2 regions of the Crenobacter cavernae genome follow, and region 2 is predicted to be linked to the other one. Evidence: riboswitches for the same ligand, from Rfam matches in the RefSeq annotation. Region 2 holds a riboswitch; the other holds the start of a gene.
The links. A riboswitch is a leader RNA that binds a small molecule or an ion and turns the genes downstream of it on or off. The one in region 2 is predicted to bind cobalamin.

Region 1 (15,789 bases), 1.6 Mb from region 2:
GGCCGGTGGCCAAGGTGCTCTTGCCCGCGTCGGACGTCGTGCCCTGGATCATGATGGTTTTGGCTGGCATGGTTTTGCTCCGAACGCGCTTTTTTTTGTCGGCGGCTCTAAAATCGCGCCTTTCGAATCGGTTTTGCCCACTTGCAATGCAAGTCTCATCAAAACCGGGGCTCGTCATTATAGAGGCGCCGTTTGTGACCCCCTCCATTTTTCTGTTCCTCGCCGTACTGCTCGACAAGCTCTTAGGCGAGCCGCGTCGCTGGCATCCGCTGGTCGGTTTCGGCGCCCTGGTGCGCCGCATCGAGGCCGCCCTCTACCCGGCCACGCCCGAACTCGAACCCAGCTGGCGCATGCGGCTGCGCGGTCTACTGGGGATTGCGCTGTTGCTGCTGCCGTTCGCACTGGCGGCGGCCGGTCTAGCGTCACTTCCAGCCATCGGACCGATCTGCCAGGTGCTGCTGCTCTACTTGGCCATCGGTGCGACCAGCCTGGCCCAACACGCCCAGGCGGTGGTCGAAGCATTGATGAGCAACGACCTGCCGCTCGCAAGAGAGCGCGTCGGCATGATCGTCAGCCGCGACACCTCGGCGCTGAGCGAAGAGGACGTGGCCCGTGCCACCATCGAGTCGGTACTGGAAAACGGCAGCGACGCGATCTTCGCAGCGGTGTTCTGGTTTCTGCTCTTGGGTGCGCCGGGCGTGGTGCTTTACCGGCTCGCCAACACGCTGGACGCGATGTGGGGCTATCGCAGCGAGCGCTACGTGTATTTCGGTTGGGCGGCGGCCCGGTTCGACGACGTGCTGAATTACATTCCGGCGCGGCTGACCGCGCTGACCTATATCGTCCTCGGCAATGTCCGCGACGGCTGGCGTTGCTGGCGCGCGCAGGCACCGACTTGGTACAGCCCGAACGCCGGCCCGGTGATGGCGGCGGGCGCCGGGGCGCTGGGTGTAGCGCTGGGCGGTGCGGCGGTGTATCACGGCCAGCTCAAACAACGGCCGGCACTGGGCCTGCTACGTGCGCCAGACGCCAGCGACATTCAGCGGGCGATTCAATTGGTGGAGCGTGGATTGTGGCTGTGGGTGGTATTGGCTTTGATCGTGGGGGGGGTTCTGCATGCTTGAGCACGGCGGGGGAGTTATCGCGGCGGCGCGTCGTTACGGTATTCCGGAACGCGATTGGCTAGACCTATCCACCGGGCTGAACCCGCACGGCTGGCCGGTGCCCGCCTTGCCGGCTGACGCTTGGCAGCGTTTGCCAGAAACTAACGACGGGCTGGAACAGGCAGCGGCAGCGTATTACGGCAGCGCCTTGCTATTGCCCGTGGCTGGCTCGCAAGCGGCGATTCAGACCCTGCCGCTGCTGCGTGCGCCTGGCACGGCCGGCCTATTGAATCTGAGCTATGCCGAGCATGCCTACGCCTGGGAACGCCGCGGCCATCAGGTGCAGCGCTTTGCGCCCTCCGAACTGGACGCCGCAGTGAATACCTTGGATGTATTACTGCTGTGCAACCCGAACAACCCCACCGGCCAGATGTTTACTCCCGAGCAACTGGAAGGCTGGCGGCAACGCTTGGCGATGCGTGGCGGTTGGCTGGTAGTCGATGAAGCGTTTATGGATTGCACGCCTCAGTTCAGCATCTTGAACAAGGTTGGCGCGCCGGGCTTGATCGTGCTGCGCTCGGTGGGCAAGTTTTTTGGCTTGGCCGGTATACGAGCGGGCTTTGTATTTGCCTGGCGCGAACTGCTGGATGCCTTGCAGGAAGAATTAGGACCGTGGGCAGTCAGCGGCCCGGCGCGGGCGGCAGTAAAGCTCGCCCTGCAGGATATGGCCTGGCAGCAGCAAACGCGCGCGCGGCTGACAGCCGATAGGGAACGCTTGGCTAGCCTGCTGAACCGATACGGCCCCACCCCGCATGGCGGCTGCGCGCTGTTTCAATGGCTGGCCGGGCCGCATACTTTTGCTGCGCATACCTTCCTGGCCGAGCGCGGCATTCTGACTCGCTATTTTGCCGAGCCGGAGAGCATTCGTTTTGGTTTGCCGGCTAACGAAGCTGATTGGCAACGGCTGGAAACCGCATTGGCCGCTTATCTTTTGTAGGGCGCACTCGAAGCATCGCGGGCGAATCCATCACTGAGCGAATCAAAGATTCGCACGTAGAGATCCGCTCAGCAAAGCGCGGTGCGCCGAATGACATCCTTCGCCTCCCCCCATAATCCGCACCATCCTTAACCGCTTATCATGCGGCGCATTGCGCTTCACTTCGTTACGCTTCGAATGCGCCCTACGCAACTGCGACGTGCAATGACATTGACCAATCATCTCACTAAATAATTACCAAAACGGTTACAAACACGCCATCCGGCTATAGGATTCCCCTCAAAACCCATTCACAATCAAGCCGTTGTAACGTATCATCGGCCGCCTGTGACGGTGCCCTTTGAAGGGTGAAACGGGAATGCGGTGCAATGCCGCGGCTGCCCCCGCAACTGTAAGCGACGAGCCTGCGTTTAATTGCCACTGGAACCATCTGGGAAGGCCGCGCAGCGCGATGAAGCGCAAGCCAGGAGACCGGCCGTCACGCGTGTCGACGCGAGCAGCGACTGGGCGGGGTGTACCGGTGGATTGCAAGAATGGCTATGCGCCCATTCATGCCCTCGCTCGCGGCGACGTTACGTCTCCCGAGGGTACACATGACAGCTCCGCTCACCGGATTTACCAGCGGCCGCACTGCCAGCCGCCACGCCTTCCCGGTCGGCCTTCTTAGCCTATTGGTAGCCGCCAATCTTCTGGCTTGGCTCTGGGCGTTTAGCGCCTTCTCCCACCAGCCCGCCCTGCTCGGCACCGCCCTGCTCGCCTATTTATTCGGCCTGCGCCACGCGGTGGATGCCGACCATATCGCCGCCATCGACAACGTGGTGCGCAAGCTGATGCACGAACGGCAGCGCCCGTTTTCGGTCGGCTTCTATTTCTCGCTTGGGCATTCCACCATTGTGATTCTGGCGGTGGCCGCTATCGCTTTGGCCGCCACGCAGTTCAAGCAACAGCTCGGCTCGTTCGAAGCAGTGGGCGCGGGGGTTTCGGCCTTTTTCCTGCTGGCGCTGGCCGTAATCAACCTCTCAATTCTCAAAGGCTTGTGGGCCAGCTTCCAGCGCATGAAGCGCGGCGAAACGGTGAGCGAGGAAGAAATGGACACGCTGCTATCCGACCGTGGCTGGCTGGCGCGGCTGCTGCGCCCGCTGTTCCGGCTGGTACGCCGCAGCTGGCATATGTTCCCGATTGGCTTGCTGTTTGGGCTCGGCTTCGACACCGCCAGCACCATCAGCCTGCTGTCCCTTTCCGCCGTTAACGCTGCAGAAGGCATCTCGCCGTGGTCGCTGATGGTGTTCCCGGCGCTGTTCACCGCCGGCATGGCGCTGCTCGACACTCTGGACAGCACGCTGATGGTAGGCGCGTACGCCTGGGCCTTCAATAACCCGCAACGCAAGCTTTGGTACAACCTGAGCATCACCGCCGTTTCCGCGCTACTAGCGCTGCTGATCGGCGGACTGGGCGCACTGAGCCTGCTGGCCGAACAGTTTCAGCTGTCCGGCCTAGTGTGGAATGCGGTGGCGCTGCTCAACGATGGCCTGGAAAACTTCGGTTATCTGATGATTGGCGTGTTCGCGGCAGCCTGGGCGCTGTCGGCCGCCGTCTACAAATGGAAGCGTTATGACGTGCAATACAAGGCGCAGGCAAGCCGATGAGAACCCACAATAAACACGTGCTGATGTGCACCGGCCCGCGCTGCACCGAAGGCGGCATGCAGGCGGAACAGATGTTCAAGAAGCTGGGCCAAGCGATTGATGCCTGCCCCGGCATCGGCGTGAAGCGCACCCGCTCCCACTGCTTTGCTGTATGCAAGGAGGGGCCGATTCTGGTGGTGTACCCGGATGGCGTGTGGTACCGCAAGGTGGACGAAGCAGCGATCGAGCGCATCGTCGATGAGCACTTGGTTGGCGGCTGCCCGGTGGAACCGCTGATCTTCCACAAGCTCGGCATCGGCGACGTTGTGGATTTGAGCGAGGATCAAGCATGAGCATCGTGCTGCTGACCCACGCCGGCACCGACCTTTCCGCCTTGCACCGGGCCGAGGCCGAATTGCCGGAGGGCTTCGTGCCGGTCGCCGGCGTCAACCTGCAGACAGTGGATGGCCCCGAGCGCATGAGCGCGCTGCTTGCCACCACCGTCGCCACGGCGCGCATCGTCGTGGTGCGCGTGCTGGGTCGCGCCAGCGCTATCCCCGGCTTCGAGGAACTGGTGAAGGACGCGCAGCACCACGGTCGCGCACTGATCGTGGTCAGCGGCACCGGCGAACCGGACCCCGAGCTGGCCGCGCTATCGAGCGTGCCGCCGGCGCTGCAGCACGACGTCACCGCCTACCTGCAGGCCGGCGGCACCGCCAATATGGCGCAGCTGCTGCGCTGCCTATCCGACCGGCTGTTGATGACCGGCTTCGGCTATCTGCCGCCGACCCCGCTACCCGAGCACGGCATCTACCACCCGGAGTTGTCGACGCTCTGCACGCTCGACGACTGGGCCGAAATCCGCAATCCGACCTGGCCGACGGTCGGCATCACCTTCTACCGGGCGCATTGGATCAGCGGCAACACCCGTTTCATCGACATGCTGGTGGACATGTTGGCCGAACGGCAGCTCAACGCGCTGCCGGTCTACACCGCCTCACTGCGCACACTGGACGACGCCGGCATGCCGGCCGCGCTGCAGTTCTTCAGTGACGTTGGCCGCATCGACGCGCTGATCAACACCACCTCCTTCGCGATGGGCGACGTCAACGCCGACGGCCCGACCGCGGCGGGCTGGTCGGTGGCGGCGTTCGAGCGGCTGGACATCCCGGTGATCCAAGCCATCACCAGCAGCATGACGCAGCAGCAGTGGGAGCAATCCGAGCGCGGGCTCAATCCGCTCGACACCGCGATGAACGTGGCGCTACCGGAATTCGACGGCCGCATCATCAGCGTGCCGATGTCGTTCAAGCACGAGCAGGACGAGACCCACTATGCGCCTCTGGCCAACCGGGTACGGCGCGTGGCCGGCATCGCCGCGCGCCAGGTGGCGCTGCGCCGCAGCCCGGCAGACCAGAAGCGCATTGCCTTCATCTTCACCAACTCCAACAGCAAGGCCTCGCAGATCGGCAACGCGGTCGGCCTCGACTCGCCGGCCTCGCTGTTCGCGCTGCTGCATGCGATGCAGGCGCAGGGCTATCACATTCCCGGCCTGCCCGAGACCAGCGACGCGCTGATCCACGAGCTGATCGACCGCGGCGCCTACGACGAGGATTACCTGACGGCGGACCAGCTCGAACGTGCCATCGCCAGCGTGCCAGCGGCACGTTACGCCGAATGGTTCGGCCAACTGCCGCAAGTCTTACAGCAAAAGATGCTGGAGCACTGGGGCGCCGCCCCGGGCAGCGCCTACGTGCACGAAGGCAAACTGGTGTTCGCCGGGCTGGAATATGGCAACGCCTTCGTCGCGCTGCAGCCGCCGCGCGGCTACGGCATGGACCCGGACGCGATCTACCACACCCCGGACCTGCCGCCGACTCATCACTATTACGCGCTGTACTGCTGGCTGCGCGACGACTGGCAGGCCGACGCCATCGTCCACGTCGGCAAGCACGGCACGCTGGAATGGCTGCCGGGCAAGGGGGTGGGGGTGTCGGAGCATTGCTTCCCCGACGCGCTGCTGGGTGACATGCCGATGTTCTACCCGTTCATTTTGAACGACCCGGGCGAAGGCTCGCAGGCCAAGCGCCGCGCGCATTCGGTGGTGATCGACCACCTGACGCCGCCGATGACCACTGCCGACACCTACGGCCCGCTGGCGCAGCTGACTCAGTTGGTGGACGAGTACTACCAGGTCGAGATGCTGGACCCTGCCAAACTGCCCTTGCTGCAGCAGCAGATCTGGGACCTGATCAAGGAAGCCAAGCTCGATACCGATCTGGCGGCGATGCTGAGCCACGATCACGATCATGATCATGATCATCACCATCATGCGCACGCTCATCAGCATGAACCCGCTGCGGCACCAGTCAGCCAGTACCGCATGCAACCGGCCAAACCGGCCGTCGCCCACGCCACCCCAAGTACCACCGGCAAATACCGCCCGAGCGTGACCAAGCCACACAGCCACGGACACGATCACCACCACGGCCATCATCACGGCCACGATCACCACCATCATGATCATGACCATCACCACGACCATGATCACGACCACGAGTGGGACGCCACGCTGAACGAAGACGGCGTGCCGCTGACGCTGGCCAAGATGGAAGGCGTCGACGTCGCCCACCTTATCGAGGACATCGACGGCTACCTGTGCGAGCTGGGCGCGGCGCAGATCCGCGACGGCCTGCACGTACTGGGCCGGGCGCCCGAGGACGACGCGCTGATCGACATGGTGTGCGCGCTGGTGCGCCTGCCCAACTTAGGCATCCCCAGCCTGCCCGCCAGCATCGCCGAAGCACTCGGCATCGCCTGGGATGGGCTGCAGGACGACAAGGGCAAACGGCTAGACCGCGTGCCAGCGCTGTTGCAGGCGCTGGCGACCAAGCCGCTGGTGACCCGCGCCGACGCGCTCGACGAGATCGCCGGACTGGGCCGCCGACTGGTCGCCGGGCTGGCCGAACAGGGCTTCGCTGCGGCCGCGCTCGACGCGGTGCTGGCGCAGGTACTGCCCGGTGTCACCGCCCACAGCGCGTTGCAGCGCACGCTGACCTTCGTCTGCCGCGAACTGGTGCCCAACCTGGCGCGCACTACCGAAGAAATCGACAACCTGCTGCACGGCCTGGCCGGCGGCTACGTCCCGGCTGGGCCAAGCGGCGCGCCGACCCGCGGCATGGCGCACGTGCTGCCCACCGGGCGCAACTTCTACTCGGTCGACCCGCGCAGCCTGCCGTCGCAGGCCGCCTGGCACATCGGCACCGAACTGGCCAACGAAGTGCTGGCCCGCCACCGCAAGGAAACCGGGCACATGCCGGAGACGGTCAGCATCAGCGTGTGGGGCACCAGCGCGATGCGCACCCACGGCGACGACATCGCCGAAATCCTGGCGCTGCTCGGCGTGCGCCCCAAGTGGCAGGCCGAGAGCCGGCGCGTCACCGGCATCGAGGTGATCCCACTGGCCGAACTCGGTCGCCCGCGCATCGACGTCACGGTGCGCATCAGCGGCTTCTTTCGCGACGCCTTCCCGCACCTGATTCACCTGGTGGACGAGGCGGTGCATGCCGTGGCGCAGCTGGACGAACCCATCGAGCAGAACTTCATCCGCAAGCACTATCTCGCCGACCTGACCAGCGAACTGCTCGGCCAGCTGCCGCGCGACACAGCCGAGCAGCGTGCGCTGTACCGGGTGTTCGGCTCCAAGCCGGGCACCTACGGCGCCGGCATCCTGCCGCTGATCAACGAGCAAAACTGGCAGGACGATGCCGATTTCGCCACCGCCTACATCAACTGGGGCGGCTACGCCTACGGCCGCCATGTCAACGGCAGCGACGCGCGTGAAGACTTCCGTCACCGCCTGTCCGGCGTCGAGGTGGCGCTGCACAACCAGGACAACCGCGAGCACGACATCTTCGACAGCGACGACTACCTGCAGTACCACGGCGGGATGATCGCGACGATCCGCAGCCTGACCGGCCGCCAGCCGCGCCACTACTTCGGCGACAGCCACAACCCGGACAACCCGGCGGTACGCGGACTGAAGGAGGAAGTGCTGCGCGTGTTCCGCTCGCGCGTCGCCAACCCGAAGTGGATCGCCGGCATCCAGCAGCACGGCTACAAGGGCGGGCTGGAGCTGACCGCCACGGTCGACTACCTGTTCGGCTACGACGCCACCGCGCACGTGGTGGACGACTGGGTGTACGAGCAGTTGGCCGAAACCTATGCGTTCGACCCGGCGATGCAAGCTTTCTTCGCCGAGAGCAACCCGTGGGCGCTGGGCGCCATCACCGAGCGGCTGCTCGAAGCCGCGCAGCGCCAGCTGTGGGAAGCTCCGAAGCCGGACACCCTGACCGCGCTGCGCGAACTGCACCTGCAAAGCGAAGCGATGCTGGAAGCGCGCGGGGAGAACCCGAAACGATGAAACACAACTATCCCTTCGCCGCCATCGTCGGCCAGGAACAATTGAAGCGTGCGCTGCTGTTGTGCGCGGTCGACCCGACGCTCGGCGGCGTGCTGATCCGTGGCGACAAGGGCACCGCCAAGAGCACCGCCGCGCGCGGCCTGACCGATGTCTTGCTTCCTATCCAGCGGGTTAGCGGCTGCGCCTTCAACTGCGCACCGGAAGCGCCGCTGGCCGAGTGCGACGCCTGCCAGAACGCTGACACGTTGGCCGAGCCCTCGCCGGTGCCGTTCGTCAACCTGCCGCTCGGCGCCACCGAAGACCGCGTGCTCGGCAGCCTGGACTTCGAAAAAGCGCTGCAGAACGGCAGGCAGGCGTTCAAGCCCGGCCTGCTCGCCGCCGCGCATCGCGGCCTGCTCTACATCGACGAGGTCAACCTGCTGGCCGACCACCTAGTCGACGTGCTGCTCGACGTGTCCGCCATGGGCACCAACACCGTGCAGCGCGAGGGGCTGTCGGTCAGCCACCCGGCGCGCATCACGCTGCTCGGCACCATGAACCAGGAAGAAGGCGAGCTGCGCCCGCAGCTGCTCGACCGCTTCGGCATGATGGTGGAAGTCACCGCGCCGCGCGACCCGGCTGTCCGTACCGAGGTGGTGCGGCGCCGCCTGGCGTTCGAGGCCGACCCGGCCGGCTTCGTCGCCGGCTGGCAGGCCGACACCGACGCGCTGCGCTCGACGATCCAGGCAGCACAGACGGGGTTGGCCGAGGTCGCGCTACCCGACTCGCTGTTCGCCTTCATCAGCCAGCTGTGCTGCGAGTTCGAGGTCGCCAGCCTGCGCGCCGACATCGTGATGCACAAGGCGGCGCGGGCGATGGCCGCGCTGGATGGCCGCGACGCGGTCACCGCCGAAGACGTGCGCAACGCCGCCGAGCTGGTGCTGCCGCACCGCCGCCGCCGCAAGCCGTTCGAGCAGACCGGGCTGGACCGCGAGCGGCTCGACGAGCTGACTCAGCAGGCGTCCGCGCCGCCCCCACCGCCGCCCGAGACGGAATCTCCGTCCGGCGACGATACGTCAGACGCCGAGCCATCCGAGGATGAGATCAACGACGACGCCCAGCCGGGCACCGCGTCCGAACAGCTGTTCGCCACCGGCGCCGCCAGCGAGGTCGGCCGTATCGAGGTCCGTGCACTGCAGGCGCACGAGGCCAGCGGCCGGCGCAGCAGTAGCGCCGGCGCCCGGCGCGGCCATTACGTGCGCGCCGTGCCGAACGAGGCGCCGAGCCAGCTCGCCGTCGATGCCACGCTGCGCAGCGCTCTGCTGCGCAACCCCAACGAATTCGCCGTCACCCGCGCCGACCTGCACGACAAGGTACGCGTCGGCAAGCAGGCCAACCTGATCCTGCTGGTAGTCGACGCCTCCGGCTCGATGGCGGCCAAGCGGCGCATGGAAGCGGTCAAGGGCTGTGTGCTCGGCCTGCTGCAGGACGCCTACCAGCGCCGCGACCAGGTCGCGGTGATCGCCTTCCGTGGCAGCGAGGCCGAGCTGGTGCTGCCGCCCACGCGCCAGGTGGAACAGGCGGAACGGGCGCTCTCCGAGCTGCCCACCGGCGGGCGCACCCCGCTGGCGCACGCCTTGCAGCTGGCGGTCCAAACGCTGGCGCAGCACGCGCGCCAGGACAACCTGACGCCGCTCCTAGTGGTGCTGAGCGACGGCCGCGCCAACATCGCGCTGGATACCCGGCAAGACCCGTGGAGCGAGGCGCTGGCGCTGGCCGCCGGCCTGGCCGACCAAGGCACGCCGGCGCTGGTGCTCGACACCGAAGAAGGCTACGTGCGGCTGGGCCGTGCGCGCGAGCTGGCCGAGGCGCTGCAGGGCGAATACCTGCCGCTCGACAGCCTGTCGGCCGACCAGCTGACGCTGACGATCCGCGAAAGGCTGGGACGATGAGCGGCAAGGGAAAGGTCTACCTGATCGGCGTCGGCCCCGGCGACATCGAACTGTTGACACTGAAGGCGGTGCGCCGGCTGGCACTGGCCGAGGTGGTGCTGCTGGACGACCTGGCCAACCCCGAGGTGCTGCAGTTCACTGCGCCCGGTGCCGAGGTGGTCCACGTCGGCAAGCGTGGCGGTTGCCCGTCGACGGCGCAGACCGACATCGAACAGCGCATGCTGGCCGAAGCGCTGGACGGCCGCTGCGTCGCCCGCGTCAAGGGCGGCGACCCGTTCATGTTCGGCCGTGGCGGCGAGGAAATGCAGACCCTGCTCGCCGCAGGGATCGAGGTGGAAGTGGTCAACGGCATCACCGCCGGCATCGCGGTGCCGGCCACGCTGGGCATCCCGCTCACCCACCGCGACCACGTGCACGGCGTCACCTTCGTCTCCGGCCACACCCACCAGGGCGACGAACCCGACTGGCGCCTGCTCGCGCAGAGCGGCATGACGCTGGTGATCTACATGGGCATGGGCCGCCTCGCCCACATCGCCGGACAGCTGCTGCAGCACGGCCTGCCGGCCGATACGCCGGCGGCGGCGATCCAGCACGGCACCCGCCCGGAACAGCGCCAGGTGCTGAGTACGCTCGAATGCCTGGCCGCGGACGTGGCGACGGCGCAACTGGGCAGCCCGGCGCTACTGGTCATCGGTCGCACCGTCGGCCTGGCCGCCCGCCCGCTACCGATTACGCAAATAAAGGAATTGCCATGATTATCTGTATCGGCGCCGGCCCCGGCGACATCGGCTACCTGCCGCAACGCTCGGCCCAACTGATCCGCGAGGCCGACGTGGTGGCCGGCTTCAATGCGGTGATCGACGTGGTGCGCCCGCTGATTCCGGAGACGGCCGAGGTGATCCAGATGGGCTACCGCGACCAGGTCGCCCAGCTCGACGAGGTCGCCAAGCTGCACCATGCCGGCAAGAAGTGCGTGGTGGTGTTCATGGGCGACATCCACTTCAGCGGCTTCCAGTACCTGGAACGCGTCGAGCGCGCCTGCGGCCACCCGGTGGACACCATTCCCGGCATCTCGTCGGCACAAATCCTGGCCTCGCGCGCCAAGGTGTGTTTCGACGAAACCACCTTCATCACCTTCCACCGCCGCGGCGACCTGACCCCGTTCAAGCGTCATCTGGCGCACGTGCTGCAAGACCAGCGCAACGCCATCGTGATTCCCTGTCCATGGGACGAGGCGCGCTCGTTCATGCCCTGGCACATCGCCGCCTACCTGTTGGAAAACGGCATTCCGCCCGGGCATCGCGTGGAAGTCTGGGAGAACCTCACCCGCGGCGACGCCGAATGGCATGGCACCTTGGCCGAATGCGTCGAGCAGCGTTTCTCGGACATGAGCATCATGCTGATCCGCACGCTGGACCCCATGGCTAGCCAAATCGAACCAGCCCCTAGCCAGATCGAACCTCCGCCGGAGGCCGTATGAGCGCGGCCGACGATTACGCCATCGTGCTGGCCGGCCACGGCAGCCGCGACCCGGACGGCGTCAACGAGTTCATGGCACTGGTCGAGCTGCTGCGCGAGCGCGCCGCCGGCCGCCGCGTCGAGCATGGCTTCCTGGAATTCGCCACGCCGACCATCGACCAGGCGGTCGGCGCGGTGATCGCCGACGGCGCGAAGAAGGTGGTGATGGTGCCGGGCGTACTGCTCGCCGCCACCCACGCCAAGAACGACATGCCGAGCGAGCTGCTGGCGCTGCAACGCGCCCACCCCGACACCGAGTTCCACTTCGGCGCGGCGATGGACCTGCACCCCAAGCTCTTGGAGCTGTGCCGCCAGCGCATCATCGAGGCCGAGGGCACATCCGGCCAGACCGTGTCGCGCGCCGACAGCTGTCTGGTGGTAGTTGGCCGAGGCACCTCGGACCCGGACGCCAACTCCGAGATTTCCAAACTGACGCGCATGCTGGAAGAAGGCATGGGCTTCGGCACCTCCTTCGTCTGCTATTCCGGCACCGCCAAGCCGCTGGTGGCCGACGGCCTCAGGGCCGCCGCCCTGCTCGGCCACCAACGCATCGTGGTGTTGCCCTATTTCCTGTTTGACGGCGTGCTGGTCAAGCGCATCTACGCCGCAGCGAACGACTTACAGGCGCGTCACCCCGAGATCGAGGTGCTACCCGCGCCGTATCTGGGCGTGCATCCGCACGTCGCCGACGTGTTCCTGGAACGCGCCCGCGAGGGCGTCGAGGGCCGCGCCGCGATGAACTGCGCGCTGTGCAAGTACCGGGTACAGATCGTCGGCTTCGAGGAACAGGTCGGCACGCCGCAGCAGGGCCACCACGGCCTGGTGCGCGGCCTGCTCGGCCGCTCAGACGCTGCTCCGGCGCCGACAACGGAGTGGCCGGCCTATGTGCCGCACCCGATCGAAGCGGAGAGCATGCGCATCATCGACGAGGGGCGCGACTGGTCCGACGTACCGGCCGATCACCAGGTCGTATTGAAACGCCTGGTGCATACCAGCGGCGACTTCGACATCGTCGACGACCTGTACTTCTCGCCGGGTTCGGTCGACACCGGCATCCGCGCGCTGCTGCGTTGCCGGCGCATCGTCGCCGACGTCACCATGGTGCAGACCGGCCTCAAGCGTGCGGTGCTGGATCAATTGGGGGTGGAGACCTGGTGCGGCGTGCACGACAAGGAAACCCACCTGTTGGCCGAAGCGCATGGCATCACCCGCTCGGCCGCCGGCATCCGCCGCGCCTGGCAGAAGTTCGGCAACGACGTGGTGGTGGCGATCGGCGACGCGCCGACCGCGATCATGGAAGTGGTGCGGCTGGTGCGCGAGCACGGCTGGCGCCCACAGCTGGTGGTCGGCCTGCCGGTCGGCTTCGTCGGCACGCGCGAGTGCAAGGACGAGCTGCGCCGGCTGATGCAGGTGCCGCGCATCACCAACCGCGGCACGCGCGGCGGCTCGCCGTGGGCGGCGTCGGCGGTGAACGCACTGATGATCGCCGCGATTGATCGCATCTACCAGGAACAGCAACAACAGCCATGAGCGCCCCGCTCCGCCGTCCCTTCGACCTCGCCACGCCGGCGCCCAACGGCCTGCGTCGCGGGCGCACCACAGGCAGCTGCGCCACCGCCGCGGTGAAGGCGGCGCTGCTGATGCTGGTGCGCGATCAGCGCGCTGATGAAGTCGAGGTGAGCCTGCCGGACCCGGACTACTACCTAGAGGTGCCGATCCAACATGTAGAGCGCCTGGCCAGCGGCGCAGTGCGTGCCGAGGTACTGAAGTACGGCGGCGACGACCCGGACAACACAGACGGCGCGACGATCTTCGCCGAGGTGGCGGTGAACGACACCGGCGCGGTGCGATTTCTCGCCGCCGAAGGGGTCGGCACCGTTACCCAGCCGGGTCTGCGTGTACCGCCGGGCGAACCGGCGATCAACCCGGTGCCGCGCCAGATGATGCAATGGGCGGTGAACGAAGTGCTAGCCGGTTCGGCCAACCCTGGGTTTGACCTAGCGGTCGGCTGCGTCGACGGCGAGAAGATCGCCAAACGTACCTTCAACCCGATGCTCGGCATCGTCGGTGGCATCTCGATACTCGGCACCAGCGGCATCGTCGAGCCGATGTCGCTGGCGGCGTGGATGGCGTCGATCGAGGTGTATATCCGGGTGGCGCTGGGCGAACGCCCCGACGCCATAGCCTTCACTCCGGGCAAGATCGGCCGCGGCTACGCCGCCGACACGCTGGGCTTGCCGAAGAAAGAAGTGGTGCAGATCGCCAACTTCGTCGGCGTGTCGCTCGACTACACGCAGGCGACGCTGGAAGAACAACAGGCGCGGCTCGGCACGCTGTGGGTGCTCGGCCACCCCGGCAAGATCGCCAAGCTGCTCGACGGCGTGTGGGACACCCACTCCAGCAAGAGCGGCATGGCGATGGGCTCCGTCGCCGCCGTGGCCGCCGAGCTCGGCTTTGACGCCGGGCTGGCGGCACAAATCGAGAAAGCCAATACCGTGGAAAACGTCGTACAGATTTTGCGAAACGAACCGGGCGCGCAGGCGTTCTGGATCGACATAGAACGGCGCGTCGCCGCACTGATGCAACCGAAGGTGCCGCGCGTCGACCGTGTGGCGGTGCGGCTGTTCAGCATGGACGGCACGCCGCTGGGTGAAGCAGCCGGAGAAGCGGCATGAGCCTCGGACACTTCGTCGGCGTCGGCGTCGGCCCCGGACCAGCCGGGTTGATCCCGGTGGCGGCGCTGGTCGCGCTGCAGGCGGCCGACCTGATCTACCTGCCGCGCGCGCGCTCGAGCGAAACCTCGGTCGCTCGCCAATGCCTGGCCGGCCTCGCCATTCCGGACGAGAAATTCCGCGAGATCGAGTTCCAGATGGACCCGGACCGCAGCGTGCTGTCGAGCCACTACGGCGAATTGGCCGCAGCGGTCGCCGCCGAGCTGCGAGCCGGGCGCCACGTCGCCTACCTGACCATCGGCGACTCGATGACCTACTCGACCTACGGGTATTTATTGGCCGCGCTGCGCGACCTGGAGCCCGAGCTGCCGCACACCACCTTCCCCGGCGTCACCAGCTTCGCCGCCACCGCGTCGGCCTTGTCCTGGCCGCTGGGCGAAGGCAAGGAGCGGATCTTGATCCTGCCCTGCCCGGACGAGATGGCCGAACTGCGCGCCGACATCGCCAGCCACGACATCGTGGTGCTGATGAAGATCGGCGCGCGCCTGCCGGACGTGCTGAATCTATTGAACGAAATGGGCATCGCCCGCCACTGCGCCTTCGCCCGCCGCATCGGCCTGCCCGGCGAAGTGCTGTGCGATGACGTAAGCACCCTGACCCCGGACGCCAGCGGCTACCTCGCCACCATGCTGATCCGCCACAACGCCCGCGAGAAACGCCACCCATGAAAGTCTATTTCATCGGCGCCGGCCCCGGTGCCGCCGACCTGATCACGCTGCGCGGCAGCCGGCTGCTCGGCAGCGTACCGGTGGTGCTATACGCCGGCTCGCTGGTGCCGGCCGAGATGCTGCAGCACTGTAGGCTTGACGCCGAGATCTTCGACACCGCAGAGCTGTCGCTCGACGAGCAGGAGGCGCTGTATCGCCGCGCCCAGCTCGAGGACAAGGACGTGGTGCGGCTGCATTCCGGCGATCCGGCGATCTACGGCGCCACCGCCGAGCAGATGCGCCGTCTCGAGAAGCTCGGCATCGAGTACGAGATCGTCCCCGGCGTGTCATCGTTCACCGCCGCCGCCGCGGCACTAGGCAGCGAGCTGACGCGTCCGGCGGTGTCGCAGTCGATCATCCTCACCCGCGTGTCGGGCCGCGCCTCGGCGGTGCCGGAGCTGGAGTCGATCGCGCGCTTCGCCGAACACCAGGCGACGATGTGCATCTTCCTGTCCGGCCAACGGCTGAAACAGACCATCGCCGACCTGTTGCTGCACTACCCGGCCGACACGCCGGTGGCTCTGGTGCGCCGCGCCAGCTGGCCGGACCAGGCGATCCACCGCAGCACGCTGAGTGCGCTGATGAGCGAGGTCAAGCAAAAGGACTGGCTGCTGACCACGCTGCTGCTGGTCGGCCATGCGCTGTCGCGCGAGGGCGGGGTCGAGTCCAGCCTGTACGCGGCCGGCTTCACCCATATTTTCCGCGACGGCACCGACCGCAAGACGCCGCGCCCGAGCAAGCGCAAGGCCGCGA
Region 2 (15,789 bases):
CGCCGGCGTCCGACCACTCGAGCGACTGGTCCGGCGGCGCGGCGAACATCATGAACAGGCGCGCGGTGTCGGCGCCGTACTTCTCGATGAATTCCGACGGGTCGACGCCGTTGTTCTTCGATTTGGACATCTTCTCGATGCCGCCGATGGTCACCGGCTCGCCGTCGACGCAATGGCGGGCCGAGATGATTTTTCCTTTGCCGTCGCGCTCGAGGATCACGTCCTGCGGCGCGATCCAGTCCTTGGAACCGTTCGGCAGGTCGCGGTAGAAGGTCTCGCACACGACCATGCCCTGCGTCAGCAGGCTCTTGAACGGCTCGTCGCTCGACACCAGGCCCTCGTCGCGCATCAGCTTGTGGAAGAAGCGCGCGTACAACAGGTGCAGGATCGCGTGTTCGATGCCACCGACGTACTGGTCGACCTGCAGCCAGTAGTCGGCCGCCTTCTTGTCGACCATCGCGGTGTCGCAGTTCGGGCTCGCGTAGCGCGCGTAGTACCAGCTCGACTCGACGAAGGTGTCCATCGTGTCGGTCTCGCGGCGCGCCGCGCTGCCGCACTTCGGACACGTTGTCTCGTAGAATTCCGGCATTTTGGCCAGCGGGCTACCGGCGCCATCGGGAATCACGTTCTCCGGCAAAACGACCGGCAGCTGGTCTTCCGGCACCGGCACGTCGCCGCAGTGGTCGCAGTGGATGATCGGGATCGGGCAGCCCCAGTAGCGCTGGCGGCTGATGCCCCAGTCGCGCAGCCGGTACTGCGTGCGCTTAGCGCCATGCTGCTGGGCTTCGAGGTCGGCGACGATCGCGTCGAACGCCGCCTGGTAGCCGAGGCCGTCGTACTTGCCGGAATTCACCGTTTTAACGGATTCGTCCTTGGCGGCGTACCACTCGCGCCATTCGGTCGCTTCGAAGTCGTTGTCGCCTTCTACCTTGCCGATCACCTGCTTGATCGACAGCGCGTACTTGTTGGCGAACGCGAAGTCGCGCTCGTCGTGGCCCGGCACGGCCATCACCGCGCCCTCGCCGTAGCCCCACAGCACGTAGTTGGCAACCCACACCGGCAGCATCGTACCGGTAAGCGGATGCTCGACGAACAGCCCGGTCGGCACGCCCTTCTTCTCCATGGTCGCCATGTCGGCCTCGGCGACCGAGCCGGCCTTGCATTCGGCGATGAAGGCTTGCAGCTCGGGATTGTTCGCGGCGGCCTGCGTCGCGAGCGGGTGCTCGGCGGCGACCGCGACGTAAGTGGCGCCCATCAGCGTGTCCGGACGCGTCGTATAGACCTTCAACTCGCCGCCGTGGCCGACGCTTGCCGCGTCATACGGGAACACGATCTCGGCGCCGAAGCTCTTGCCGATCCAGTTGCGCTGCATGGTCTTGACCTGCTCGGGCCAGCCGTCGAGCGTGTCGAGGCTGTCGAGCAGTTCATCGGCGTACTGGGTGATCGCGAAGTAATACATCGGGATTTCGCGCTTCTCGACCAAGGCGCCCGAGCGCCAGCCGCGGCCGTCGATCACCTGCTCGTTGGCGAGCACGGTCGCATCGACCGGGTCCCAGTTCACGATGCCGTTCTTCTTGTAGATGACGCCCTTCTCGAACAGCCGGGTGAACAGCCACTGCTCCCAGCGGTAGTACTCGGGAGTACAAGTGGCCAGTTCGCGTTCCCAGTCGAGCGCGAAACCGAGCTGCTTCAACTGGCCCTTCATATACTCGATGTTGGCGTAGGTCCACGCCGCCGGCGCGCCGCCGCTCTTCATCGCGGCGTTCTCGGCCGGCAGGCCGAACGCATCCCAGCCCATCGGCTGCAGCACGTTATAGCCCTGCAGCTTCATGAAGCGCGCCAGCGCGTCGGTGATGGTGTAGTTGCGCACATGGCCCATGTGCAGCTTGCCCGACGGGTACGGGAACATCGACAGCGCATAGTATTTCGGGCGGGTGGTGTCTTCGACGGCGCGGAAGGCGGCGGTCGTCTCCCAGTGCGCTTGCGCGGCGGTTTCGACTTCGCGCGGGCTGTAGTGTTCTTGCATGGCGATCTTTAGTATCCGGATGAAAGCGGTCGGCGAAAACCGGCCCTTGCGGGCGGGCTTTGGTCGACGTCCTCGAAGCGCCGATTATAACGGCGCGGCCGGGTGGCCGACAGTGCGGCATCTTGGAGCAAAGCTTGGCCGAGCCTCAGGAGAGCGCCTTGAAGCGTTCCAGCGCCGCCAGCGTCGCGTCCAGGATGCCCGGCTCCCACAGCGAGTGGCCGGCGTCGGGCACGACCACCAGCTCCGCCTTCGGCCACGCCTGCGCCAGCTCCCACGCCGACACCGGCGGGCAGACGAGGTCGTAGCGGCCCTGCACGACCACGGCCGGCAGGTGGGCGATCTTCGCCATATTGTCGAGCAGCGGCGCATCGGCGAGGAACAGCCGGTGCACGAAGTAGTGCGCCTCGAGCCGCGCGATCGAGTAGGCGACGGCGTCGGCCCCTTGCGACGCCGGCTGCGGCAGCAGCGTCGCGCACGCGTCCTCGAAACCGGCCCAGACGCGCGCGGCGGCGACGCGAACCTCGCGGCTCGGGCTGGTCAGCCGTGCGTAGTAGGCGGACAAAAGGTCAACGTGCTCGGCTTCGGGGATGATGGAAAGAAAAGCCTCGCGCGCCTCGGGCTGAAAGTCGCCCATGCGGTGCATGAACCAATCGACTTCGCTGTCGCGGCCGAGGAAGACGCCGCGCAGGATCAGGCCCTTGACGCGCTCCGGGTGCGTTTGCGCGTAGGCGAGCGCCAGCGTGCTGCCCCACGAGCCGCCGACGACCAGCCAGCGCTCGATCCCGAGGTGAACGCGAAGCGCCTCGATATCGGCGATCAGGTGAGGCGTCGAGTTGGCCGAGAGTTCGCCGAAAGGCAGAGAGCGGCCGGCGCCGCGCTGGTCGAACAGCACCGCGCGGTAGTGCGCCGGGTCGAACAGCTGGCGGTGGCGCTCGGAACAGCCGGCGCCCGGGCCGCCGTGCAGGAACAGCGCCGGCGCGCCGTCGGCCCGGCCGACCTGTTCCCAGTACAGGCGGTGGCCGTCGCCGACGTCGATAAGGCCGTCGGCGAACGGTTTGATCGGGGGAAACAGCGGCATCATGGCCTCCGGAAAATCGTCGTCACGTCAGGGTAGGCTCCGCGCAGGTGCGTCACCGCAGCAGCGACGCGAGCATCTGGCTCGCCATCACCGCCATCAACAGCGCGAACGCCTTCTTGAGCTTCGCCACCGGCAGCTTGTGCGCGGCAGACGCGCCTGCCGGCGCCAACAGTACGGTCAGCACCATCAAGGTCGCCATCGCCGGCAGATAGACGAAGCCGGCCGCGCCCCACGGCAGGCCGGACACGTTCCAGCCGCTGGCCAGGTAGCCGACCGCGCCCGACACGGCGATCGGCCAGCCGAGCGCGGCGCTGGTCGCGATCGCGCGGTGGATCGGCACGTTGCACCAGCTCATGAACGGCACGCTCATCGAACCGCCGCCGATGCCGACGAAGCTCGACACCACGCCGATCACACCCGACGCGCCAAGTTGGCCGAGCCTGCCCGGCATCGCGCGGTGCGCGGTCGGCTTAGCGTTGAAGAACATCTGCGCCGCTATCGCGTATGCGTAGACGACGAAGAACCACTTGAGAGAGTCGCTCGGGATCAGCCCGGCGATCTGGCTGCCGGCGAAGGTGCCGAGCACGATGCCCGGCGCCATGCCGCGCACGATGGACCAGTCGACCGCGCCCCTCCGGTGATGCGCGAGCACGCTCGAGAAGCTGGTGAACACCATCACCGCGAGCGAGGTGCCGACCGCCAGGTGCTGCACATGGTCGCCGCCCAGCTTGGCCGAGGAGAGGAACCACACCATCACCGGCACGATCACCAGGCCGCCGCCAACGCCGAGCAGTCCGGCCAGAAAGCCGGCTATAGCGCCGAAGGCGACGAGGCCGAAAAACAGTTCGATCGCGGGCATCAGCCGAGGACCTCCATCAGGATGGTCCATTCGTCGTCGGTGACCGGCGTGATCGACAGCCGGTTGCCGCGCTTGAGCACCGTCATGGCCTCCAGCCCGGGAACCTCGCGTAAGCGCGCCGGCGACAGGAAAGCGGTCCGCTTCGCGTAGCGTATCGCCACCGATTGCCAGCGCGGCGCCTCAGGCGTCGATTTCGGGTCGTAGTACGGACTTTCCGGGTCGAACTGCGTCGGGTCAACGAGGCAGGTCTCGGCGACCTCGGCCAGGCCATAGACGCCCGGCTCGGCGCAGCTCGAATGCCAGAACAGCACAAGGTCGCCGACTCTCATCGCGTCGCGCATGAAGTTGCGCGCCTGGTAGTTGCGCACACCGGTCCAGACGAAAGCCTGCTCTGGGGCGGCGGCGAGATCGGCGATACCCAGTTCGTCGGGCTCGGATTTCATCAGCCAGTAGGCCATGCTCGCTCCGTGGAATGAAGGTGAAAAAGCCGCCCTTGGGCGGCTTGGACGCGGGCGCCCTATGATGCCGGAGCGCCCGCCAGCAGAATCAGGCCAACAGCATAGCGCCCAGGTGGGGCTTAACGGAAACGCAGCAGCCCCGACTCGGTCAACAGCGCGTCGAGCCGGACGTCCCACGGCTCGCGCGGTACGGTGTCGACCTTCTGGCAGTCGAAGGCGACGCCGACGATCAGCGGTTTGCGGCCGACGCGGCGGTGGCGGCGAAAGTGCAGCGAGCTGTCGTAGAAGCCGCCGCCCTGGCCGAGGCGGAAACCGTGCGCGTCGACACCGACCAGCGGCACGAACAGCACATCGAGCGACTCGGCGCGCGAGCGCGGGCCGTGGTATTCCCACAGGTGGTAGCGCGGCTCTCGGTACCAGCGGCCGCGCCCGTCGACCTCCGTGAACCACAGGCGCCGGTGACGCCGCGGAATCGACGGCACGAACACGCGCGCGCCGCGCCACAGCGCGGCGTTCATCAGCGGGGTCAGGTCGAGTTCGGAGCCGGCGGCGACGTAGGCGCCAAGGCGTTTGCCGCGTCCGATCAGCGCGCGCGCGAGGCGCGGCAGCCGGGCCGCGACGGCGTCGCGATAGGCGGGATGGAGGCTGGCGCGGGTGCGCCTCAGGGTACGGCGCAAGACGGATTTGTCGTTCACGTCGGCTTCCGGCGGGAAAAAGATTCGGGCCGCCCGATGGGCGGCCCGAAGCGGTAGAGGGTTCCCCCCACAGGTGTCGTTCCGGCAAAATCCGCTTGAACCCTGTCTCCAGGGGGCCGCCTGCCTGGCACTACCGGGCGTGTCCCGCTAAGGGGACACGGCACACCCGTGCCGTAGATGCTAGCGACCAAGCGAACGCATTGGTTCAAAGGAATTGTGCGCCTTCTCGAACACCGCAGGGGGAAAAACGAATCTTCCGGGCTGCTTCCCTTACGCGGGGAACAGCGACTGCTGGTTCGCGGTGAGCGCGGCGTCGGCCGCCTCGCTCATGCCGCGTATTTTACGCTGAAACTCGGCCATCTCCAAGCCGCCGCCGACCTTGGTCTTCAAAAGATCGTGCGCGATGTTCAAAGCGGCCATGATCGCGATCTTGTCGGCGTCGACGATCTTGCCCGTGCCCTGGATCGCGTTCATCTTGTCCTGCAACAGGTGCACCGCCTCCAAGAGCGTGTCGCGCTCGCCGGCCGGCGTACCGACCGCGAAGTGGCGGCCCATGAGTTCGATGTCGACCTGAACGATGTCGCTCATACGGCTTCTTCCTCGTCGCGGGGCAGACGCTCGATCAGCGCCGCCACCCGGTTGCGGGTTTCTTCCAGGCGGAACCTGAGCTCGGCGTTCTCCTTCAGCGCCGCGCCCAGGGCCTCGGCCAACCTTGCATTCTGCCCGCCCGATTCGCCCAGCGCGGCGATCAGCGCCGCCACGCGGCTTTCGAGATACTCGAGATCGTGTTCCATGGGGCGGAGCATAGCCCGGGCCTAACGATGCGTCAAACCGAGCCTGCCGCGCGCTTTTTCCAGCGTCGCGCACACCGCTTCGGCTCCGTCGACGAGGCGCGGGCCGGGCCGGCCGACCAGGTCGCCGGGCAGCGTGTAGCGGGTGCCGGCCGCCACCGCCGGCAGGCGGGTCCAGCGGCTCCAGACCTCCAGCATCGCCGCGTCGTTGGCCAGCATCACCTGCGGCCGCGCCGCGACCACGGTCTCTGCCGACACCTGCGGCGCAGGCAGCTTCAGCGCGCCGAACACGTTGCGCCCGCCGCAGCTTTCTATCATCTGGCCGACGAAACTCTCGTTGCTGACGGTGAAGATCGGCGTCTGGCTGATCTGGTAGAACACGCTGACCGGCGCGCGCGCCGCGTAGCGCTGGCGCAGCGCGGCCAGACGCGCCCGGTAGCGGTAGGCGGCGGCTTGCGCCGCCGGCACGGTATCGGCAAGTTGGCCGAGCGCGGCGATCTCGGCGGCGACGTCGTCGAGCTTCAACGGCCGCGAGATATAGAGCGGCACGCCGAGCGAGCGCAGCCGCGCCTCTTCGCGCGGGCCGAGGCCGTCGCGCCAGGCGACCACCAGGTCGGGCTTCTGGCGCAGCAGCGCCTCGAGGCTGAAACCGGTGACGCCGCCGACGCGCGGCAGCCTGGCCGCCTCGGGCGGGAAGTCGCTGTAGTCGACCGCCGCGACGACCTTGGCGCCGGCGCCGGCGGCGTAAAGCAGCTCTACCGTGTGCGGCGCGAGCGCGACGATGCGCTTGGCCGGCGCGGCGAGCGTGACGGCAAGACCCATCCCGTCGCCGACGACGACCGCCGCTTCGGCTGCGCTCACGACAAACGACACCAGCAAGGCCGCAAGAGCCAAGGTTGGCCGAGCCCTCATTTTTCTTCCCCCTTCAAAGCGAGCGGCAGGCCGCACGCGACCAGCGTGACTTTGTCTGCGGCCGCCGCGAGGTCCTGGTTCAGCCGGCCGAGTTCGTCGACGAAGGCGCGCGTCGCCGCGCCCATCGGCACCACGCCCCAGCCGAGCTCGTTGGTCACCAGCAGCACCGTGCCCGGCAGGCGCGGCAGCGTGGCCAGCAGCCGCGCGCGCGCCTCCGGCCAACGTTGGCCGAGCCCCCCGCCGCTGCAGACCCCGTCGACGAAGTGCATCAGCCACATCGTCATGCAGTCGACCAAGAGCAGCGTATCGGGCGCGGCCTGCGCCTCCAAGGCCTCGGCCAACGTTGCGCCGGTCTCGGCGAAGCCCCACGCCGCCGGACGACGCGCGCGGTGATGCGCGATACGCGCAGCGAACTCGGCGTCACCCGGGTCGCACGCGGCGGTGGCGAGATAGACGACGCGGCCCGGATGGGCGAGCGCGAGCGTTTCAGCGTAACGGCTCTTCCCGGAACGGGCGCCGCCGGTGATGAGATGCAACATGACGAAAAGCCTAACAGGCCGGCCGCACGAAGCGACCGGCGGAATAAAAAAAGCGGCCTGCCCCGTGGGGCATGGCCGCCGCTTGAGCTTCCGTGACTTACTTGCTCGCGTAACGCACGCCAAGGAAATACTCGCGGCGCGGGGTATTAAACCCACGCGCCAGTTCGTACTCCTTGTCGCCGACGTTATCGACGCGCGCGTCGAGCGTCCAGCTACGGTCGATCGCATACTGTGCGAACAGATTGGTCACGCCATAGCCGTCCAGGCGTTGCGTATTGGCCGGGTCGCTATAGCGATGGCCTTGGACGCGCACTTCTGCACCGACGGTCAAGGGTTCTATCACCGCGTATGAGGCTTTGAGGCTGGCATGGCGCCGTGTGCGGCGCTGCAGCTGTTTGCCGCTGTCGGCGTCTTCCGGCGACTGCCAAGTGGCCGATGCTTCGAGCGACAGCGCGCCGAAACGGGTCTCGCCGGACAACGTCGCACCCTGGATCTTGGCGCGGTTGAGGTTGTTGACTGAGCTAAAGTCGGCGTTGCCGACGATCAGGTTGTCGATGCGGTTGTCGAACACCACCAGTTTGGCGGCGGAATCGCCTTGGCGGTAGCCGAGTGCGGCCTCCCATTGCTTCGACGTTTCCGGCTTGAGGTTCGGGTTACCCTGATAGGTAAAGCCGAAGCCGAAGTCGGTGAATGGAAAGTACAGGTCGTTGAAGGTCGGTGCCTTGAACGCGGTGCCGTAGCCGACGCTCGCCAACCAGCCTTGCGCGAAGCGCCAACCGAGGTTGGCCGAGCCGGTGGTCTTGCCGCCGAACTGGCTGTTTTCGTCACGGCGCAGGTTGACCTGGGTAAGCCAGTCGCCGAATTCGCCCTGATAACCGCCGAACACCGACTTGATCGTACGGTCTTTCGCGGTCAGTGCGCTGCTGGTATCGACCGCCTGCTTGACGTAGGACGCACCGGCGAGCCAAGTGCCGATCTCGCTCTTAACGTCGTTCTGCCAAGTCCATTCGTCCTGCGTGGTCTTAAACAGACTGTCGCGGAGGGCAAAGTCGCCGTCGGTGTAGTTCTCATACTTGTCCTGCGTGCGGGCAAAGCGCAGTGTCGACGTCCACGCTTCGGTGAACGCGTCACGGCTCTCGATGCTCTGACCGGTCAGGCGCTGGTGGACCTCGTCGGGCCTGGTGTTGTCGAGACCGCCGTCGTAGTCGGTGGTGGCGAAAGTCTGGAACAGGTTGGCCGACACGGTGTGGCCGGGCGCCCATTGCTGGGCGATGCGCGCGCTGTAGGCGTTGTTCTGGTTGCCGTCGGCATCCGGGTCGAAAGCGAAGGCATTGTTGGCGTTGGTCGCCGAGAAACCGTGGGTCTTGTCGTGGCTGGCGGTCAGGCTGAACGAGGTGTTGTCGACCTGGCCGGACACGTTGGCCGAGACCTGGCGACGGTCGTGCGAGCCGGCACCGGCGCTGACCGAGAAGCGCGGCGCGCCGCGGCCCTGCCTGGTGAAGACCTGGATCACGCCGCCGATCGCGTCGCCGCCGTAGAGGCTCGACGCCGGGCCGCGCAGGATCTCGATGCGCTCGATCTCGGCGAGCGGGATATGCTGCAGCGCGGTGCTGCCGTCGGTGGCCGACACGATGCGCATGCCGTCGACCAGCACCAGCGTGTGGTCGGCCTCGGCGCCGCGCAGAAATACGCTGGCGGTCTGGCCCGGGCCGCCGTTGGACGAGACCTCTACGCCGGATGTACGCGACAGCAGCGTCGGCAGATCCTGCGCACCGGCACGTGCGATCTCTTCTGCGTAAATCACCGTCACGTCGGACAACACTTTGTGGATCGGCGTTGCCTGACGCGTGGCGGTCACCACCACCTCTTCGCCGCGGTATTCGGGCATGGTGTCGGCGTAGGCGTGCGCACAGGCGAAGGCGAGCGCGCACAGGGCGAATGGTTGGGTTTTCATGAAACACTCTCTTTGGCGATGGGCAAAGGAGTGCAGGAAGAAGATGGCGGGCTGAACCCGCTCGAATTGCGACACGAACGACAACGGCGCCGTACGAGTCGGCGCCGGAAGAAATCCTGTCGAAGATCGCCTCCCCGCGATACTCCACATACGCAGCGCGCTTCCGGCGCGACCGCTGGCAGGCCGGTCTCCGGGCTCGGTCTGTCAGCGCCGCGCCTTCCCGTCCGTGTCGACAGTGGCGTTCGCGGCGCCTGGCGGATCACGCCAGACCTTACCGTTGCGGGGGGCAGCGCCGGTCTTGCACCGGCTTCCCGTTTCACCCGGCTTTTGATCCGCCGGGCACCTGCTCGGCGCGCATTATACGCCGGCTTGCCGCTTGTCGGGGGACGGCGCTTGGGGTAGGTTCGCGCGATGGACACCCTTACCCCCTTCCCCCGCCCCGACCTTTCCGTTTTCGACGCCGCACGCGCGCGGCAGAACCAGCTGACCAAGCCGCCGGGCAGCCTCGGCGTGCTCGAAGACGTCGCCTGCCGCTTCGCCGCCTGGCAGCGCCGCGTCAAGCCCGCGCCGCTCGCGCCCGCGATCACCGTGTTCGCCGCCGACCACGGCGTGGCAGAAGACGGCGTGTCGGCCTTCCCGCAGGCGGTCACCGCCGAGATGGTGAAGAACTTCGCCGCCGGCGGCGCGGCGATCTGCGTGCTCGCGCGCGCCAACGCAGCGCGGCTAGAAGTGGTAGACGTCGGCGTCGCGTTTCCACTCGATGCGGCCCTGCCGATCGTGCACGCCAAGGTGGCGAAAGGCTCGGCCAACCTTGCACGCGAGGCGGCGCTGACCGACGAGCAGCTGGCCGCCGCGCTCGAAGCAGGCGCCGCCGCCGCGCGCCGCGCGATCGACGCCGGCGCCAAGTTGCTCGTCGCCGGCGACATGGGCATCGCCAACACCACGCCGTCGGCGGCGCTGATCTGTGCCTACGCCGGCCTCGCGATCGACGACGTGGTCGGGCGCGGCACCGGCGTCGACGACGCCGGTCTCGCACGCAAGCGCGCGGCGGTCGCCGCGGGCCTGGCGCGCGTCGACGGGCAGCACCTGTCGCCGATGCAAACGTTGGCCGAGCTCGGCGGGCTCGAGATCGCCGCGATCGCCGGCTTCTACCTCGAAGGCGCGCGCCTTTCCGTGCCGAGCCTGGTCGACGGCTTCATCGCGACCGCCGCCGCGCTCGCCGCGTGCCGGATCGAACCGGCCCTCGGAGATTGGCTGATGGCGAGCCACGTGTCGCAGGAAACCGGCCACGCGCTGGCGATCCAGGCGCTCGGTCTCACCCCGCTGGTCGACCTCAGAATGCGCCTCGGCGAAGGCTCGGGCGCGGCGGTGTGCCTGCCGCTGATCGCGCAGGCGATCGCGCTGCACAACGAGATGGCGACCTTCGCCGAGGCCGGCGTGTCGGACGCGCTATGAACCCCTACACCCTGACCCTGCTGCGCCACGGCGAGATCGACCACGACGGGCGGCTGATCGGCCGCACCGACCTGCCGCTGAATGAACAAGGCTGGGCGCAGCTCAGGGCCAGCTGGCAGGCGATTTCCGACACCGCGCCGGTGACGGCGCTCGCGACCTCGCCGCTTTTGCGCTGTCGCGCATTCGCCGTCGAGCAGGCGCTCGCCGCCGGCCTGGCGCTGAAGGTCGACGAGCGCTTCGCCGAGTGCCATTTCGGCGACTGGGACGGCGCGGCGGTCGACGCGCTGTCGGCCGAGACGCCCTGCTGGAACGCGCGCCTCGTCGCCGGCGAACTCGACGCGCCCGGCGGCGAAACGCTCGACGTGTTCAGGACCAGGGTGCTGGAAGGCCTCGCGCAGTGGATGGTCGACGCGCGCGGCAGCCACCGCGTGCTGGTCGCGCACGCCGGCGTGATCGCGGTGATCCTCGCCGAGCTGCTCGACACCCGTTTTTCCAGCGCGCGGCTGATCGCTGTGCCGCGCGGCGGCTTCGTCCAGCTGTCGATGCTCGACGGCCACCCGGCCTATTTGACGCGACTCGAAGGGCCGGGTACCTGATGCGCAGCCTGATCCTCGCACTGCAGTTCCTGACCCGGCTGCCGACGCCGCGGCTTGAGACCTTCGAGCCGCGTTGGCTGGCCGACAGCGCGCGCTGGTTCGGCGTGGTAGGGCTGATCGTCGGCGGCCTCGTCGCCGGCGCTCTTGGTTTCGCCGCGCGGCTCGACCCGTGGGCCGGCGCGCTGGTCGCGCTGTGGATGTGGGTGTGGGTAACCGGCGGGCTGCACCTCGACGGCCTCGCCGACCTCGCCGACGCGCGCGGCGCGGCGCACCGCAGTCGCGAACGCTTCCTCGAAGTGCTTAAGGACCCGCACGTCGGCAGCTTCGGCGTGCTCTCGCTGGTGATGGCGGTGGCGAGCAAGCTGGTGCTGTTGATGCTGGCAGCGAAAGGCTCGGCCAACCTCATGGCCGTCGCGCTGGTCCCGGCATGGGCGCGTTGCCTCGCCGTGCTGTGGTCGACGACGCTGCCGCCCTTGGCGCCCGGCAGCGGCGAGCGCTTCGCGTGGACGACGCACTGGCCCAGCCTCTCGGCCAACCTTGCCCTGTTGACGGGCCTGTCGGCCTGGTTCGCGCCGGCGCTGATTCCGGCGGCGCTCGTCGCCGGCTACGCGTGGTGGAATTATCTGAAAAAGACGCTCGGCGGGATGACCGGCGACTGCCTCGGCGCCGGCATCGAACTCGTAGAGATTGCGCTGCTCGCCGCGCTGGTAACGTCCCCGCAGCTCCTCGGCTGAATCTTCACGGCGGACGGTGCCTGCCGTCCGCCGCGTCCCTCATCTCGTCCCTCATCTCGTCCCTCATCTCGTCCCTCAAGAAAATGTTATACCGTTACATTTGTTATGGTATAACGTTTGTCGTTTTCTGAGGAGCGACCACCATGACCACCCGGACCCGCCTGCCGGTCACCGTGCTGTCCGGCTTTCTCGGCGCCGGCAAGACCACGCTGTTGGACCACATCCTCGCCAACCGCGACGGTCTTAAGGTCGCGGTAATCGTCAACGACATGTCCGAGGTCAACATCGATGCGCAGCTGGTACGCGACGGCGGCGGGCTGACGCGCGCCGACGCGAAGATGGTCGAGCTGTCCAACGGCTGCATCTGCTGCACGCTGCGCGAGGACCTGCTGATCGAAGTGTCGCGCCTCGCGCGCGAGGGCCGCTTCGACTACCTGGTGATCGAGTCGACCGGCATCGCCGAACCCTTGCCGGTGGCCGAGACCTTCACCTTCCGCGACGAGAACGGCGTCAGCCTGTCGGACCTCGCGCGGCTCGACACCATGGTGACGGTGGTCGACGCGGCGGCCTTCCTCGCCGACTACGCGTCGTCGGACAGCCTCGCCGAGCGCGGTACGATCGCCGGCGACGGCGACGGCCGCGCGCTGGTCGAACTGCTGATCGAACAGGTCGAGTTCGCCGACGTGATCGTGATCAACAAGGCCGACCGGGTCGACGCGACTGCGCTTGCCCAATTGCACACCGTCCTCGCCCGCCTGAACCCGCGCGCCGGGCAGATCGTGGCCGAATTCGGCCGGGTGCCGCTGGAGCAGATCCTCGACACCGGCCGCTTCGACTTCGACGCCGCCGCCGAGGCGCCGGGCTGGCTGAAGGCGCTTGACGGCGAGCACCTTCCCGAGACCGAGGCCTACGGCATCGCCAGTTTCGTCTACCGCGCGCGCCGGCCGTTCCACCCGCAACGCTTCTGTGACCTGATGCAGGGCGGCGACTGGCAGGGCGTGCTGCGCTCGAAGGGCTATTTCTGGCTCGCGAGCCGGCCCGACTGGGTCGGCAACTGGTCGCAGGCCGGCGGCGCGTGCCGTCACGGCCCGGCCCGGCCGGGCAATGGTGGGCTTCGGTCGACAAGGCAGAATGGCCGGACGACGAAGGCTGGCATGCGCAGATCGCCGCCGACTGGCACGACGATGCGGTAGGCGACCGCCGCCAGGAACTGGTGTTCATCGGGATCGACCTGGACGAGGTCTCGATCAAGCTGCGGCTCGACGGCTGCCTGTTGTCCGACGAAGGATGGCAAGAAGGCGACGCCGCATGGAGAAGCTACGCCGACCCGTTCCCGGCGTGGACCTTCGCCGACGCGGCGCACGCCGACTGAGCGAAGCACAAAAAAAGCTCGGCCTGGCCGAGCTTTTTTACTTACCGACGTCGCTTACAGCTTGCCGGCGAGCTTGCGGTTGCGCAGCAGACAGAGGATGTCGCACGCGATATGCGCGGCGGCCAGCGCGGTGACCTCGCTCTGGTCGTAGCTCGGCGCGACCTCTACCACGTCGGCGCCGACGATATTGAGATCCCCGAGGCCGCGCACGATAGCGAGCGCCTGCGCGGTGGTCAGGCCGCCCGGCACCGGCGTGCCCGTGCCCGGCGCGAACGCCGGGTCGAGACAGTCGATGTCGAAGGTCAGATACACCGGGTTGTCGCCGATCACCTGCTTGATGCGGCCGACCGCCGCCTCGACGCCGTGCTCGTGCACCCACGGCGCGAACAGCATGTTGATGCCCATGAAGTCGTCGTTCCAGGTGCGGATGCCGACCTGAGCCGACGTCTTCGGGTCGATCAGGCCGTCTTTCACCGCCTTGTAGAACATGGTGCCGTGGTTCAGCGAGTCCGGATTGTCGTCCGCCCAGGTGTCGCAGTGCGCGTCGAAGTGCAACAGCGACAGCGGCTTGCCGTACTTCTCGGCGTGCGCGATCAACAGCGGATAGGTGACGTAGTGGTCGCCGCCGAAGGTCAGCATCTTCGCGTCACTTGCCAGGATGGTGCGCGCGTGCTCGATGATGGAGGGCTTGATCGTCAGCGGATTGTGGCCGTCGAACCAGCAGTCGCCGTAGTCGATCACCGCGAGGTCGTCGAACGGGTCGAAGCCCCACGGGAACGGCTTGAGCTCGGCCAACTGCACGCTGGCGGCGCGCACCGCCGCCGGGCCCTGGCGCGCGCCGGAGCGGAAGGTGGTCGCGAGGTCGAGCGGGATGCCCGAGATCGCGACGTCGACGCCGTTCAGGTCGCGCGTGTAGTTGCGGCGCATGAAGGACAACACGCCGGCGTAGGTGTTTTCGATCGAGGAGCCGTACAGCGATTCGCGACGGATGGCACCGTCGCCTTGGATGACAGCAGTCATGGAGGTCTCCATGGCAGACGCCGGGCCAGAGGGGATGGCGGCCCGACGATTCCCGTCCATCTTCGAGCCGACGGGTGAAGGCTGCCGCGCCACCTCGGCGCGGTTTGCAGGGCAGAGTGTGCCCCGCGGCGGCGCGCGGCGCAAGCGGTGTTCGATCAGTTGGGCGGGGTCGGCGCTTGTTGCGTCTGCTGCTGCATCAGGAACTGGGCCTCGTTGGGGACGGCGGGGTTGCCCGCCGTATCGGCGACCGATTGCGGCGCGGGCCGGGACGGCAGCGCGGCCAGTCCGGTCGACGGCGCTTTCTTGCGTTTGAGCGGCTGCACGACGGGGACGGCCGCCAGCGCGCCGTCCGCATCGAGCGCGGCGCTCGCTTCGTCGGCGGCGCTGGAGAGCGCCGGTTGCGCCCCATCCGGGCGATCGGGCACGGCGGGCGACAGCGTCGGATGGACGTCGGCGCCGGTCGGCGCCAAGGACTCGGGCGCGTCGAGCTCGGGGCTGGCGGCCGCCACCACCTCGCTGCGCGGCAACACCGGGTGGCCGAGCCGGCTCGCGAGCTGCCAGCCGAACAGCGCGGTCGCGCCGGCCAGCAACAGCAGGGACAGCAGCCAGAAGGTCAGCCGGCGCAATGCGGGATGACGTGCCGCCGGCGGCTCAAAATAGATCAGCCGGCCGCAGTGCGGGCATTGCGCGATACCGCTCGACGGCAGGGGCTGGTGACAATCGGGACAGTCGCTTGAATGTGCGGAAGAACGGGCGGTCGGGCTCTTTGCGTGGGGGGAGGAATGCGCGGCATCGATCATATCGTTTCACCTGCATACATCGGAAAAGCGGGGCGCCGTAGCGCCCCTACTCCAGCTTAGAGCGTGCGCTGCGGCTTTTCAGCGCCTTTGTCGCCCGGCAAGCAAAAAAGGCCGGCGCAGGCCGACCCAGAGTTGCGTTTTGCATAAAAAATCGCGATTTTCCTGCCGGGGCAGCTCACGGAACGCCAGCGGGATCACGCGGCTCCGGCTCAGGAACCGATCATGCCGTCCTCCGGCTAGGCCGAGATCGCCTTCGGCTGGTCCGGGTCGGAACGCTCGGACTCGGGCTCGCCCGGCGGATCTCCGTGATAGTGCGGGCCTCGCGGGCCGAAACCGGCACACCGTACGGCGATTCGATGACAGTAGCGTCACGAAACATGGCAAAAGAATGAAACATCCCGGACCTCGAGGAGTCGATAGTGACAGAAAGGCGTCCGCGACGACCGAGGCAGCTGAAGTAAGTAAGGCGTCGAGAACGAAAGGCGATCGACAGACCCGAC

Region 1: another riboswitch for cobalamin. It lies ahead of DWG20_RS14480 (HoxN/HupN/NixA family nickel/cobalt transporter); the one in region 2 lies ahead of DWG20_RS06370 (TonB-dependent receptor domain-containing protein).

The regions. Positions count from the first base shown of each region.
Region 1 is NZ_CP031337.1:2,979,118-2,994,906, forward strand. Features, by position in the region: gene DWG20_RS14465 (cobyric acid synthase) at 1-70, opposite strand, end outside; gene cbiB (adenosylcobinamide-phosphate synthase CbiB) at 195-1,124, shown strand; gene cobD (threonine-phosphate decarboxylase CobD) at 1,117-2,100, shown strand; cobalamin riboswitch at 2,415-2,594, shown strand; gene DWG20_RS14480 (HoxN/HupN/NixA family nickel/cobalt transporter) at 2,694-3,746, shown strand; gene DWG20_RS14485 ((2Fe-2S) ferredoxin domain-containing protein) at 3,743-4,078, shown strand; gene DWG20_RS14490 (cobaltochelatase subunit CobN) at 4,075-8,148, shown strand; gene DWG20_RS14495 (putative cobaltochelatase) at 8,145-10,079, shown strand; gene cobA (uroporphyrinogen-III C-methyltransferase) at 10,076-10,834, shown strand; gene DWG20_RS14505 (cobalt-precorrin-7 (C(5))-methyltransferase) at 10,831-11,559, shown strand; gene DWG20_RS14510 (precorrin-8X methylmutase) at 11,556-13,127, shown strand; gene cbiD (cobalt-precorrin-5B (C(1))-methyltransferase CbiD) at 13,124-14,272, shown strand; gene cobI (precorrin-2 C(20)-methyltransferase) at 14,269-14,997, shown strand; gene cobM (precorrin-4 C(11)-methyltransferase) at 14,994-15,789, shown strand, end outside.
Region 2 is NZ_CP031337.1:1,309,147-1,324,935, reverse strand. Features, by position in the region: gene leuS (leucine--tRNA ligase) at 1-2,026, opposite strand, end outside; gene pip (prolyl aminopeptidase) at 2,172-3,104, opposite strand; gene DWG20_RS06410 (sulfite exporter TauE/SafE family protein) at 3,157-3,963, opposite strand; gene DWG20_RS06405 (EVE domain-containing protein) at 3,963-4,421, opposite strand; gene DWG20_RS06400 (5-formyltetrahydrofolate cyclo-ligase) at 4,541-5,116, opposite strand; RNA gene ssrS (6S RNA) at 5,177-5,361, opposite strand; gene DWG20_RS06390 (cell division protein ZapA) at 5,387-5,704, opposite strand; gene DWG20_RS06385 (hypothetical protein) at 5,701-5,910, opposite strand; gene DWG20_RS06380 (cobalamin-binding protein) at 5,932-6,768, opposite strand; gene cobU (bifunctional adenosylcobinamide kinase/adenosylcobinamide-phosphate guanylyltransferase) at 6,816-7,358, opposite strand; gene DWG20_RS06370 (TonB-dependent receptor domain-containing protein) at 7,456-9,312, opposite strand; cobalamin riboswitch at 9,477-9,674, opposite strand; gene cobT (nicotinate-nucleotide--dimethylbenzimidazole phosphoribosyltransferase) at 9,724-10,767, shown strand; gene DWG20_RS06360 (histidine phosphatase family protein) at 10,764-11,363, shown strand; gene cobS (adenosylcobinamide-GDP ribazoletransferase) at 11,363-12,097, shown strand; gene DWG20_RS06350 (GTP-binding protein) at 12,241-13,290, shown strand; gene DWG20_RS16725 (hypothetical protein) at 13,311-13,469, shown strand; gene speB (agmatinase) at 13,524-14,489, opposite strand; gene DWG20_RS06340 (hypothetical protein) at 14,645-15,289, opposite strand.